One region of the Micromonospora sonneratiae genome, then DNA from elsewhere that is predicted to be linked to it. Evidence: riboswitches for the same ligand, from Rfam matches in the RefSeq annotation. Region 1 holds a riboswitch; each other region holds the start of a gene.
What was found. A riboswitch is a leader RNA that binds a small molecule or an ion and turns the genes downstream of it on or off. The one in region 1 is predicted to bind cyclic di-AMP.
Positions count from the first base shown of each region.

Region 2: it holds a riboswitch for cyclic di-AMP, as region 1 does, so the genes downstream of both, ACFQ4H_RS08980 (C40 family peptidase) here and ACFQ4H_RS03795 (coiled-coil domain-containing protein) in region 1, are expected to answer to the same signal.
Region 3: it holds a riboswitch for cyclic di-AMP, as region 1 does, so the genes downstream of both, ACFQ4H_RS18385 (coiled-coil domain-containing protein) here and ACFQ4H_RS03795 (coiled-coil domain-containing protein) in region 1, are expected to answer to the same signal.

Region 1 covers NZ_JBHTMP010000003.1:161,806-165,051, forward strand. Annotated here, with positions in the region: gene ACFQ4H_RS03785 (S8 family peptidase) at 1-260, opposite strand, end outside; gene ACFQ4H_RS03790 (hypothetical protein) at 424-612, shown strand; gene ACFQ4H_RS03795 (coiled-coil domain-containing protein) at 622-1,719, opposite strand; cyclic di-AMP (ydaO/yuaA leader) riboswitch at 1,724-1,851, opposite strand; gene ACFQ4H_RS03800 (cation diffusion facilitator family transporter) at 1,960-2,874, opposite strand; gene ACFQ4H_RS03805 (HelD family protein) at 3,018-3,246, opposite strand, start outside.
Region 2 covers NZ_JBHTMP010000010.1:83,066-86,311, forward strand. Annotated here, with positions in the region: gene ACFQ4H_RS08975 (N-acetylmuramoyl-L-alanine amidase) at 1-1,418, opposite strand, end outside; cyclic di-AMP (ydaO/yuaA leader) riboswitch at 1,656-1,800, shown strand; gene ACFQ4H_RS08980 (C40 family peptidase) at 1,814-2,848, shown strand; gene dcd (dCTP deaminase) at 3,005-3,246, opposite strand, start outside.
Region 3 covers NZ_JBHTMP010000027.1:30,513-33,758, reverse strand. Annotated here, with positions in the region: gene rsmA (16S rRNA (adenine(1518)-N(6)/adenine(1519)-N(6))-dimethyltransferase RsmA) at 1-236, opposite strand, end outside; gene ACFQ4H_RS18390 (TatD family hydrolase) at 230-1,132, opposite strand; cyclic di-AMP (ydaO/yuaA leader) riboswitch at 1,514-1,647, shown strand; gene ACFQ4H_RS18385 (coiled-coil domain-containing protein) at 1,652-2,659, shown strand; gene metG (methionine--tRNA ligase) at 2,768-3,246, opposite strand, start outside.

The sequences.
Region 1 (3,246 bases):
GTGGCGCCGTAGCGCTCGGCCAGACGGCTTGCCAGGGTGGACACGGTCGCGTGTCGGGTGCCGGCCCGGCCGCCGACGGCGCTGTCCTTGAGTACCACGATGTAGCTGTCCGGAATCGCGGTGGCGCTTCCGGCATGCCGGATCTCGTGGCTGCCGACAGCCGAGGTCGCCGGAGCGGCGATCATGGTGGCAGCCGCAGCGGTGACCGTGGCGACCAGGAAGCCGCCCAGTCGGCGTCGATGTGCGTGGGGGAGTGTCATGTCAAAGCCCTCCCTTGTCGGTCCATCCGTCGGCTGGCGGACCCCAGCGGCTTCCGGCCCGTGCCAGCCGGTGGCGTCCGTGCACCTGGGAATGGGTCGATCGGTTGGGCAAATCCTATAGTTATATTTATGAAGCACGATGCCTTTGGGTTGAATGCGACAAGTGTCAGAACGGGCTCCGTGGTGCGTGGACCGGTCCGGTACGCCGGGTGCCGGCCGACCGGCTGCCGGTGGGGCCGACTGCCTGGACACGATGATGCGGCACCGGGTCGCGTTCCCCGAACGGGAGCACGACCCGGTGCCGGACATCCGACCGGTGCCGGCGACCTTCGTCGTCGACCCGGCCCGGTAGCCGGTCGGTCTAGTAGACCGACAGGTGCACGTGGTTGGTGTGGTCGCTCGACGGGTCCCCGTTACCGCCGTTGTACGCCTTCCAGCCACTGCTCGGCAGCCAGATCTGTTTGAACCAGATCACGTACAGCACGCCGAGCCGGCTGGCGTTCTTCACGTAGTACGCCGCCAGGTTGTTGCCGTACGTCCGGTCGCCACCGGTCGCCACGCCACCGAAGCCGCCCTTCTGCGCGGCGAAGTCGCAGGCCCGCCCCTTCGGGTGCTCGCCGGAACCGCCGCTGCGGTAGCAGGAGACGTACCGGGTGTAGCCGGCAGCCTTGGCCTGGTTCAACGCGTGCAGCGTACGGGGAGTGATGCAACCCGAGGTCGTGGGATCGTTCACGCTGCACGACTCCCGGGGCCAGGAACCGTCGGAGTTGCGTGGCGCGGGCTTCGCGGTGCCGGTGTTGGTGCCGCGTACGCCACTGCTGGTGCCTCCGCTGCCGACCGCGGCCAACGCCCGTTCGGCCTGCTGTTTGCGGCTGGCCATGACCGCGACCTGCTTACGCTGCTCGCGGATCTCGTTGTCGAGCGCTGTCTTCGCCCGGGTCTCCTCCTCGCGTGTCTCGATCAGCTTCCGGACCTGCCGTTCCTCGCTGCTGGCCACCACGCCGAGGGTGGTGGCGCGGTCGAAGAAACCGTCCGGGGAGTTGCTGTTGAGCAGGGCCGCCACCGGCCCGAGCCGACCGGTTCGGTAGGCCGCTCCGGCCAACTCGCCGACCGAGCCGGAGCGGACGCCCAGCTCGGCTTCGATGGCGGCCAGGTGGGCGGTGAGTTCCTTCTGCCGCTTGATGGAGTTGTCGAGTGCGGCCTGGGCGTCGAGGTAGCCCTTGGACGCCGCCTCGAGCTGTTTGCGGAGGCTGGGGCTGACCCCTTCGTCGTCGTTGCCGTCAGGTGCGGCAGCGAGCATTCCGGGGCCGGCGGCGAGGGCCCCGTTGACAGTCGTCGTTGCCGCGCCGACCGGACCGGTGGCCGGGCTGAGCGCGACGGTCATGAAGACCGTGAGTACGGCCGCCACCAGCGTGGTCAGGCGGGCGGCCGTCCGTCGTACGGGTGCCGTGAATGGCATGTAGTTGTCCTTCCGTCAGCCGCCGGCCGGGTTAGCTGACGGGTTCGGGACGGAAGATCCCTACCGCTGACGCGGATGCACCCCACGAGGTGGTTCCCCGGCTCGCACATGGCGATTAGGCGACAGTCGCCACAAGCGCCGGAGGGCGCCGCCCAATGACGACCGGAGCCGAGCCTACCGGTGCCGGTGAACGGAGCCCGGGAACCGGGTGCAAATTTAAGGTGTCGCTAATCCAGTTCGTCACCACTCGGTCGGGCCGCACGCGCCCGTTTCGGCGGCCGGCTCGACCTGTAGCGTCGCGTGCTCGATGTGGAAGTCGTCGTGCAGCGCCACCCGGGCGGCGGCCAGCACCTTGGCCGGCTCCGTGCCCGGTTCGATGGTGAGGTGCGCCGAGGCGACCTCCATTCCGGAGGTGAGTGTCCAAACGTGCAGGTCGTGGACGTCGGTGACCCCGGGTACGGCGGACAGTCGGGCCTGCACCTGGGGGACCTGGAGGTGTTCCGGGGCTGCCTGCACCAGGATGCGTACGGCGGCCCGGCCCAACCGCCAGGTGCGGGGCAGGATGAACAGGCCGATCCCGACGGCGACCAGCGGGTCGACCCACCACCAGCCGGTCAGCGCGATGACGACGGCGGCGATGATGACCCCCACCGAGCCGAGCAGGTCCCCGAGTACCTCCAGATACGCGCCGCGCATGTTGATGCTCTCCTTCGCACCCGAACGCAGCAGTGCGAAGGCGGCGATGTTGGCCAGCAGGCCGAGTACCGCCACGGCCAGCATCGGCCCGGTGAGCACGTGCGGCGGTTCGCCGAACCGGCGTACCGCCTCGATCAGCACGTAGATCGCGACGCCGAAGAGCAGCACCGCGTTGGCCAACGCGGCCAGTACCTCCAGGCGGTAGTGCCCGAAGGTCCGCTGCGGGTTACGGGAAGCCCGCCGGGCCGCCGTGATCGCGGCCAGGGCCATGCCGATGCCGAGTACGTCGGTGAACATGTGCCCGGCGTCGGAGAGCAGGGCCAGTGAACCGGTGGCCAGCGCGGCGACCGCCTCCACGATCATGAAGACGGTCAGCAGGGCGAATGCGGCCCAGAGCCGTCCCCGGTGCCGTTCTGCGGCGCGTAGCACCTGCCCGCCGTGATCGTGTCCTGCGCCCATCAGTACAACCCTCCGTCGCCCCTTCGCGTCCGGCCCAACCTATGCTCACATTGCTATGTATGCAAGCAAAATGTTGGCAGCGATCCGGTGATCAGGGACTCGTCGCGGCGACACGCCGACGACACGCGGGAGTTACTCCCGGATCACGCAGCAGTGATCTCGATGGTGGTGAGGCGCTGGGTGGCCCGGGACAGGGCGACGTACAGCGTCCGTACGCCCGACTCGGAGTCGGCCCGGATCTCGGCACCGGCCACCAGGACGACTCCGTCGTACTCCATGCCCTTGGCCTGGAGGCTGGTCACCACCTGTAGGCGCGGTCCGGCCAGGCCAGCCAGCCAGCCGGCGACCTCGTCCCGGCGGGGGACCGGGGTG
Region 2 (3,246 bases), on a different contig from region 1:
TCGGTCGGCGGGGCCGGCGGCGACTTGGCGCAGCCGTAGAAGTTCGGCCGGTTGGTGGCGAAGTCCGGGTCCAGGGTGACCAGCCCGGTGTGCGGGGTGCCGGTGCCCCGGATGGGGGCCTTCAGCAGGTCGAGGTAGTGCGACCAGTTCCAGTACGGACCCGGGTCCCAGTGCATGCCCCGGACGGTGCCGGCGACGGTGCCGGGGACGTTGTCGTGCCCGATGATGTGCTGCCGGTCCAGCGGAATGTCGAACTTCTGGGCGAGGTAGCGAACCAGCTTCGCCGAGCTGCGGTACATCGCCTCGGTGTACCAGGTGCCCTGGGCGGCGAAGCCCTCGTGTTCGATGCCGATCGCCTTGGCGTTGACGTACCAGTTGCCGGCGTGCCAGCCGACGTTCTTGGCCTTGAGGTGCTGGGCGGTGTGGCCGTCGCGCGAGCGCATCGTGTAGTGCCAGCTCACCCATTCGGGGTCCTGCGCCAGCCGGGTGGTGCTGTCGAAGTAGCCCTCGGCGTCGTGGATGACGATGTACTCGATCTTCTGCTGGGCGGGTCGGTCGCCCAGGTCGTGGTTGCCGTAGTTGCCCGGGTCGGAGCCGTCGCCGAGCAGTTGGTAGGGGGCCGGGAGCCACTCACAGGAGATCGTGGTCGGGCATTCGAGCCCGTCCGGGCGCTCGGGCTTGCGCAGGCCGAGCCGGTCCAGCCAGGACCGGGCCGGGGCGAGCCCGGGGTGCGCGGCGAGGCTGACCCGGTGCCCGTCGTCGGTGACCCGACTTGTCCCCGTACGGATGGTGTCGTACACCTCGTCGGCGAAGACCGCGGCGGCTTCGGTGGTGTCCGCACCGGAGTACCGGGCCACCGCGCCGTACCAGGCCGCAGGGTCGCTGGTGCTTCCCGTCGGTCCGGCCAGGGCCTTCTGGTACGACGACAGCAGCGCTGCGCCGCCCCGGATGTTCGCCTCGGCGTCGGACCGCAGCGACTCCTCGCCGGTGCCGGTGAGCGTGGCGGCGGCGTCCAACGTCTGTAGTGCCGTGCTGCTGGGCGCGCCGACGCTGGGGTGCTGTGCGGTCAGCCTGGGCCGGGAGTCGTCACCCCGGGGGTCCTCGTCCTCGGAGTGGTGATGGCCGTTCGCGGGCAGGCCGGTCACGTACCGGGCGTCGGTGAGGTGCATCGGGCCGTACCCGCCGCCGGTGCTCGGGGTACCGGCGTTGGTGTCCCAACGGGACTGCAGGTAGGAGACGCCGAGCAGGACGCTCTCGGGTACGCCGTACTCGGCGGCGGCTGCCGCGTACTCCTGTTGGCGGGGGCTTGCGGTCGGGGTCGCGGCAGCGGGACCAGCCGGCACCACCACCGTTGCGGCCCCCACCACGACGGTGCTGAGCAGTATTCGCCGGCCTACCGGCACTTTCGGACGGTGCATCGAACCTCCATTCGGTGGATCGTTCTGGCCGTCACCCTCACCCCACACAGGTGCATCCGTCAATAGGTGCCGCAATCTATGGGTGAGTTGCAAGAAACTTTCAGATAGCGAACAGTCCGTGACCAGGGAGTGCACGTAGCGAAGTAGATGTGGTCGCGGGGTTGCGGCCGATGTGCGAAGCTCCCTAGTGTTGAGGATCGTCGAGACGGCGGCAGTTCGCCTAACCGGGGCGGCACCGGCTCGATACCGCCGAATCGTTGTCTGCGCATGAATGAGCCGGGGACCCAGGGCAACACCGGGGTGAATCCGCGATCACGCGGTAGGGCGCATCTCTTCCCGCCCGAACCCGTCAGCTAACCCGGTAGGCGGTAAGGAAGAAGGAGTACGGACGCCCGGTGGCACCTCAAGCCTCCCGGCTACGGCCCGCATCGTCGGCGCACGCCGACGCAACGGCGGCGAAGCCGCGTAACCGCTGGTCCCCCCTCACTGCCGCCCTGGCCGCGATCGTCGGCGTCGCCGTGGTGCTCGTCGGCTCGACGCCGGCGATCGCCGAGCCGTCGGTGACCGAGATCGAACGGCAGATCGACGAGGCGTGGGAGAAGCTCGAACCGATCATCGAGAAGCACAACGCCACCCGGCAGGACCTGGCTGCGAAGAAGAAGCAGGCCGATGCGCTGGGCAGGAAGATCCAGCCGCTGGAAGTCCAGATCGAAGCCGCACTGGGCAAGGTCGGGCAGATCGCCGTACAGGCGTACAAGGGCAACGAGGTCTCCGCGCTCAACGCGATCCTGACCAGTGGTACGCCGACCACCCTGATGGACCAGCTCGGCCTGCTCGACCAGATCGCCCGGGGACAGCAGCGGGACATCCAGGCGGTGGTCGACCTCAGGAACAGCTACGCGGCGCAGAAGGGTCCGCTGGATGTGCTGGTGGCACAGCTCACCCGCACCGAGGCCGAGTTGGCTGCGAAGAAGAAGGAGATCGACGCCGAGGTCACCCGGCTGCAGAAGCTGCGGCTGATCGCGTACGGAAACGGCGCCGGCGGTGCCCTCCGACCGGCACCGTGCCCGTTGGTCTACCCGGGCGGTGCCGTCGGTAAGGTCGTCAAGTTCGCCTGCGCCCAGATCGGCAAGAAGTACCAGTGGGGATCCGACGGCCCGAACACGTTCGACTGCTCCGGCCTGACGATGCGGGCCTGGGAACAGGCCGGCGTCTCCCTGCCGCACAACGCAGCCCGGCAGCGGGCGACGATCCCCAGCGTCAGCCGAGCCAACCTCAAAGCCGGTGACCTGGTCTTCTACAACAACCTGGCGCACGTCGGCATCTACGTCGGCGACGGCTGGATAGTGCACGCCCCGCAGACCGGCGACTGGGTCAGGATGCGCAAGGTCGACGTCGGCAACATCCACAGCTACGGCCGGCCCGGCTGATCCGGGCCAGCCCGCTCCGATCGTGGATCAGGCCCCTTCCGTCGCTCGTCGCGGCCGGAAGGGGCCTGATCCGTTGGCGGGTGGGTGTCGCCTTCGCGGGTGGGCTGTCGGTCTGGCAGGTAGGGTCGCCCTACCGGGCCGCAGGCGGCAGGACCCTCAGCGGGTCGGCCAGGTACGCCAGTTGCGCCAGGACCGGCTCGGCGTCGGTCCGCGTTGCCCCTGGTAGCGCGATCCGTACACCTCCGAGCCGTACGGGTGCTCCGCCGGCGACGAGAGTCGGAAGATGCACAACTGGCCGATCTTCATCCCCGGCCAGAGGGTGATCGGCAGGTTGGCGACGTTGGACAGCTCCAGCGTGACGTGGCCGGAGAAGCCGGGGTCGATGAACCCTGCGGTCG
Region 3 (3,246 bases), on a different contig from region 1:
GGGCCCACCTCCAGCGCGACGTCGTCCGGGGCAAGCCCGGCCGCGTTGGCTATCCGGCGCACCGTGTTCGGGTCGTGCACGAAGTTCTGACCGAACTTCTTCGTCGGGGTCACGCCCAGCCGGGCCGCCAACTCCCGGATCTCGGCCGGACCCAGCAGCGGAGGAAGGAGGGACCCCTTCCGGTCGTCGTTCTCCGCGGGTGAAGGGTCCCTTCCCGACCCTTGTGGCGTCACCATGGACCGAAGACCCGCTCGCCAGTGGCCGAGATAGCCGTACACAGCTCGGCCACGTCCGCACCGGTCGTCTCGGCCAGCGACCGTACGGTCAGCGGAATCAGGTACGAGGCATTGGGCCGCCCCCGATGTGGCGTCGGGGTGAGATAGGGCGCGTCGGTCTCCACCAGTAGCTGGTCCGGTGGGGTCACCCTGGCCGCCTCCCGTAGCGCAGTGGCGCTGGCGAAGGTCACCGTGCCGGCAAAGCTGAGTACGTAACCGCGGCGTACGCATTCGGCGGCGAATTCGGCGTCGCCGGAGAAGCAGTGCATCACGACGGTCTGCGGGGCCCCCTCCTCGTCGAGTACCCGCAGTACGTCGGCGTGCGCGTCCCGGTCGTGGATCACCAGTGGTTTGCCGTACCGCTTGGCGATGGCGATGTGCGCGCGGAAACTGGTCTCCTGCGCTGCGCGCCCCTCCTCCCCGGTACGGAAGAAGTCCATCCCGGTCTCGCCGATGCCCCGGACCCGGTCCTCGGCGGCCAGCGACTCGATCTGTCGCAGTGCCTCGTCGAGGTCGTCGAGCCTGGGTGCCTCGTTCGGGTGCAGCGCGACGGTGGCGACCACGGCCGCGTACTGCCGGGCCACCTCGACCCCCCACCGGGACGACGCCACATCGACGCCGACCTGGACCAGCCGGTCGACGCCGACCCCGGCGGCCACCTCGATCATCGCCTCGACCGGATCGCCGGGTCCGACGGGCGGCCCGGCCACCCCCGCCTCGGCAACGGTGATGTCCAGATGGGTGTGACTGTCTATCACCGGGCGGGGCAGCGGCTCGGGCGCGGATGGAAACTCCCCCGCCCGGCGCGCTGCACGTTGGCGGCGAGACTCGGCTTGATCGCTCATCACCGTCAGCATCACATATCCAACTGCACCGCCCACCGGACCCGGTGCAGTTCCCGGCGGACCCGGGCCGGTTCCGACCGGATGGGGACCCGGTTCTGACCAGACCGACGGCGAATTTCCCGCAGACCCCGCTCCGGGTGCCGCCACGACAATGCCTACGCTGCGTGTCGATTACCTCCCGGCGAATACGGATTGTCAACATTGCGAATCCGCTCCGCACAACAGGCAGCATTGCGGGACGCCGATGCGTCAACAAGCCGACACAGAGCGAGACGGTAGTGGAATGGGCTTCCGCACAATGCGTTTTCCGGCATCGGTTAAATAGATTGCCAGCGCGGCGGTCAGGTAGGCTCGCGGGCGGTCATCGCCAGAAGGCACGGATTCGGGGTGCCGGCGAGGCTGCCGCCTAATCGCCGTACGGGGCGAATCGGGGACCCGCGTCCATGGGGTGAATCCGCAGCAGCGGTAGGGGCCACTTCCGCCCCGAACCCGTCAGCTAACCCGATCGGCGGCCAACGGAAGGAAGGTATCTTGACCGCACCCCTGCGCGGTTGGCTGACATTTGCCTTGGCTCTACTGGCCTCCCTGGCCCTGACGGCGCCCGCCAGCCCGGCCTGGGCGGAACCCGACGAACAAGCGCCGAACGAGACCGAGACGCCACTGCTACGCGACGTCCTTGAAACCACCGGCCGGGGCTACATGCAGGCAAAGGCCAGGCTGGACCAGTCGAAGAAACGGGAGAAGACCCTCGCTTCCGAACTGCAGAAGGCCCAGGAGCAACTCGACCTGCTGACCCCGCAGGTCGCACAGATCGCAGCCGAGGCCTACCGGCAGGGCAAGGTCGGCACGCTGGCCGTACTGCTGAACAGCACCTCGCCGGACTCGTTCGTCGACCGGGCGACCCGCCTCGACGAGATAAGCCGACTGAACAACCGGAAGCTCTCCCAACTCAACGCGGCACGGGACGTGGCCGCCCGGGCCAAGGCCGCGCTCGACGCCGAGATCGTGGAGCAGAGCAAGCAGGTCGCCATCATGGCGAAGCAGAAGAAGGACGCCGAGAAGGCACTCGCGCTGGTCGGTGGCATGAGCGTGACCGGCGGCGGCTACGTCAGCGCCACCTCACCGGTGGCGAAGGCCGCACCGCGTACGGCCAATGGCGAGTGGCCGAACGAGTCGTGCAGTCAGGAGGACCCGACCACCAGCGGCTGTGTCACCCCGCGCACCCTGCACGCCTACAAGGAGACGAAGCGGGCCGGCTTCAACCGGTTCGTCGGTTGTTACCGTCCAGGTGGGCCGTACGAGCACCCCAAGGGCCGTGCCTGTGACTGGTCGCTGCAGAAGTCGGGCTTCTCACCCTGGAACACCAAGGACGAGCTGACGTACGGCAGCAACCTTGCCGCGTTCCTGGTCCGTAACTCCGACCGGCTCGGCATCTACTACGTGATCTGGAATCGGCAGATCTGGTTCCCGGCGACCGGCTGGAAGTCGTACAGCGGGCCGAGTAACCATACGGACCACGTACACATGTCTCTGCTCTGAGTCCGCCAGCCCTCGACGGCGGCGAAACGACGGCGCATCTCCCCGGATGTCCACCGGGGAGATGCGCCCTTTCGTTGCAACTGGCAGCACGTCTCCGTGCGCCGTGGGTCAGCCGCTGAGCCGGGCCAACTCCTCGTCCACGATCGACGGGTCGAGCTTGCGGAAGACCGGCTTCGGGGCCGCCAACGGCCGGCCCGCCTCGATCGGGACCGACTCCCATCGCGCGCCGACGGAGTAGTCACCGGTCAGCACCGGGTACGACGGGCCGCCGTCCAGGTCCTCGACCTCCACGATCGACGGCATCGGGGCGTGTACGCCGGTGCCACCGAGCAGTTCGTGGATCTTCTGTGCCGAGTGTGGCAGGAACGGGGTGAGCAGCGTGTTGGCGTCGCTGACCACCTGCAACGCGACGTGCAGGATGGTGCCCATCCGGGGCTTCTCCTCGTCGCCCTTGAGCTTCCACGGTGCCTGGTCGGAGAGGTACCTGTTCGCCTCGGCCACCACCCGCATCGCCTCGCCGATCGCCTGCTTCTGCCGGTGCTTGCCGATCAGGTCGCCGACGGTTGCGAACCCGGCCCGGGCGACGG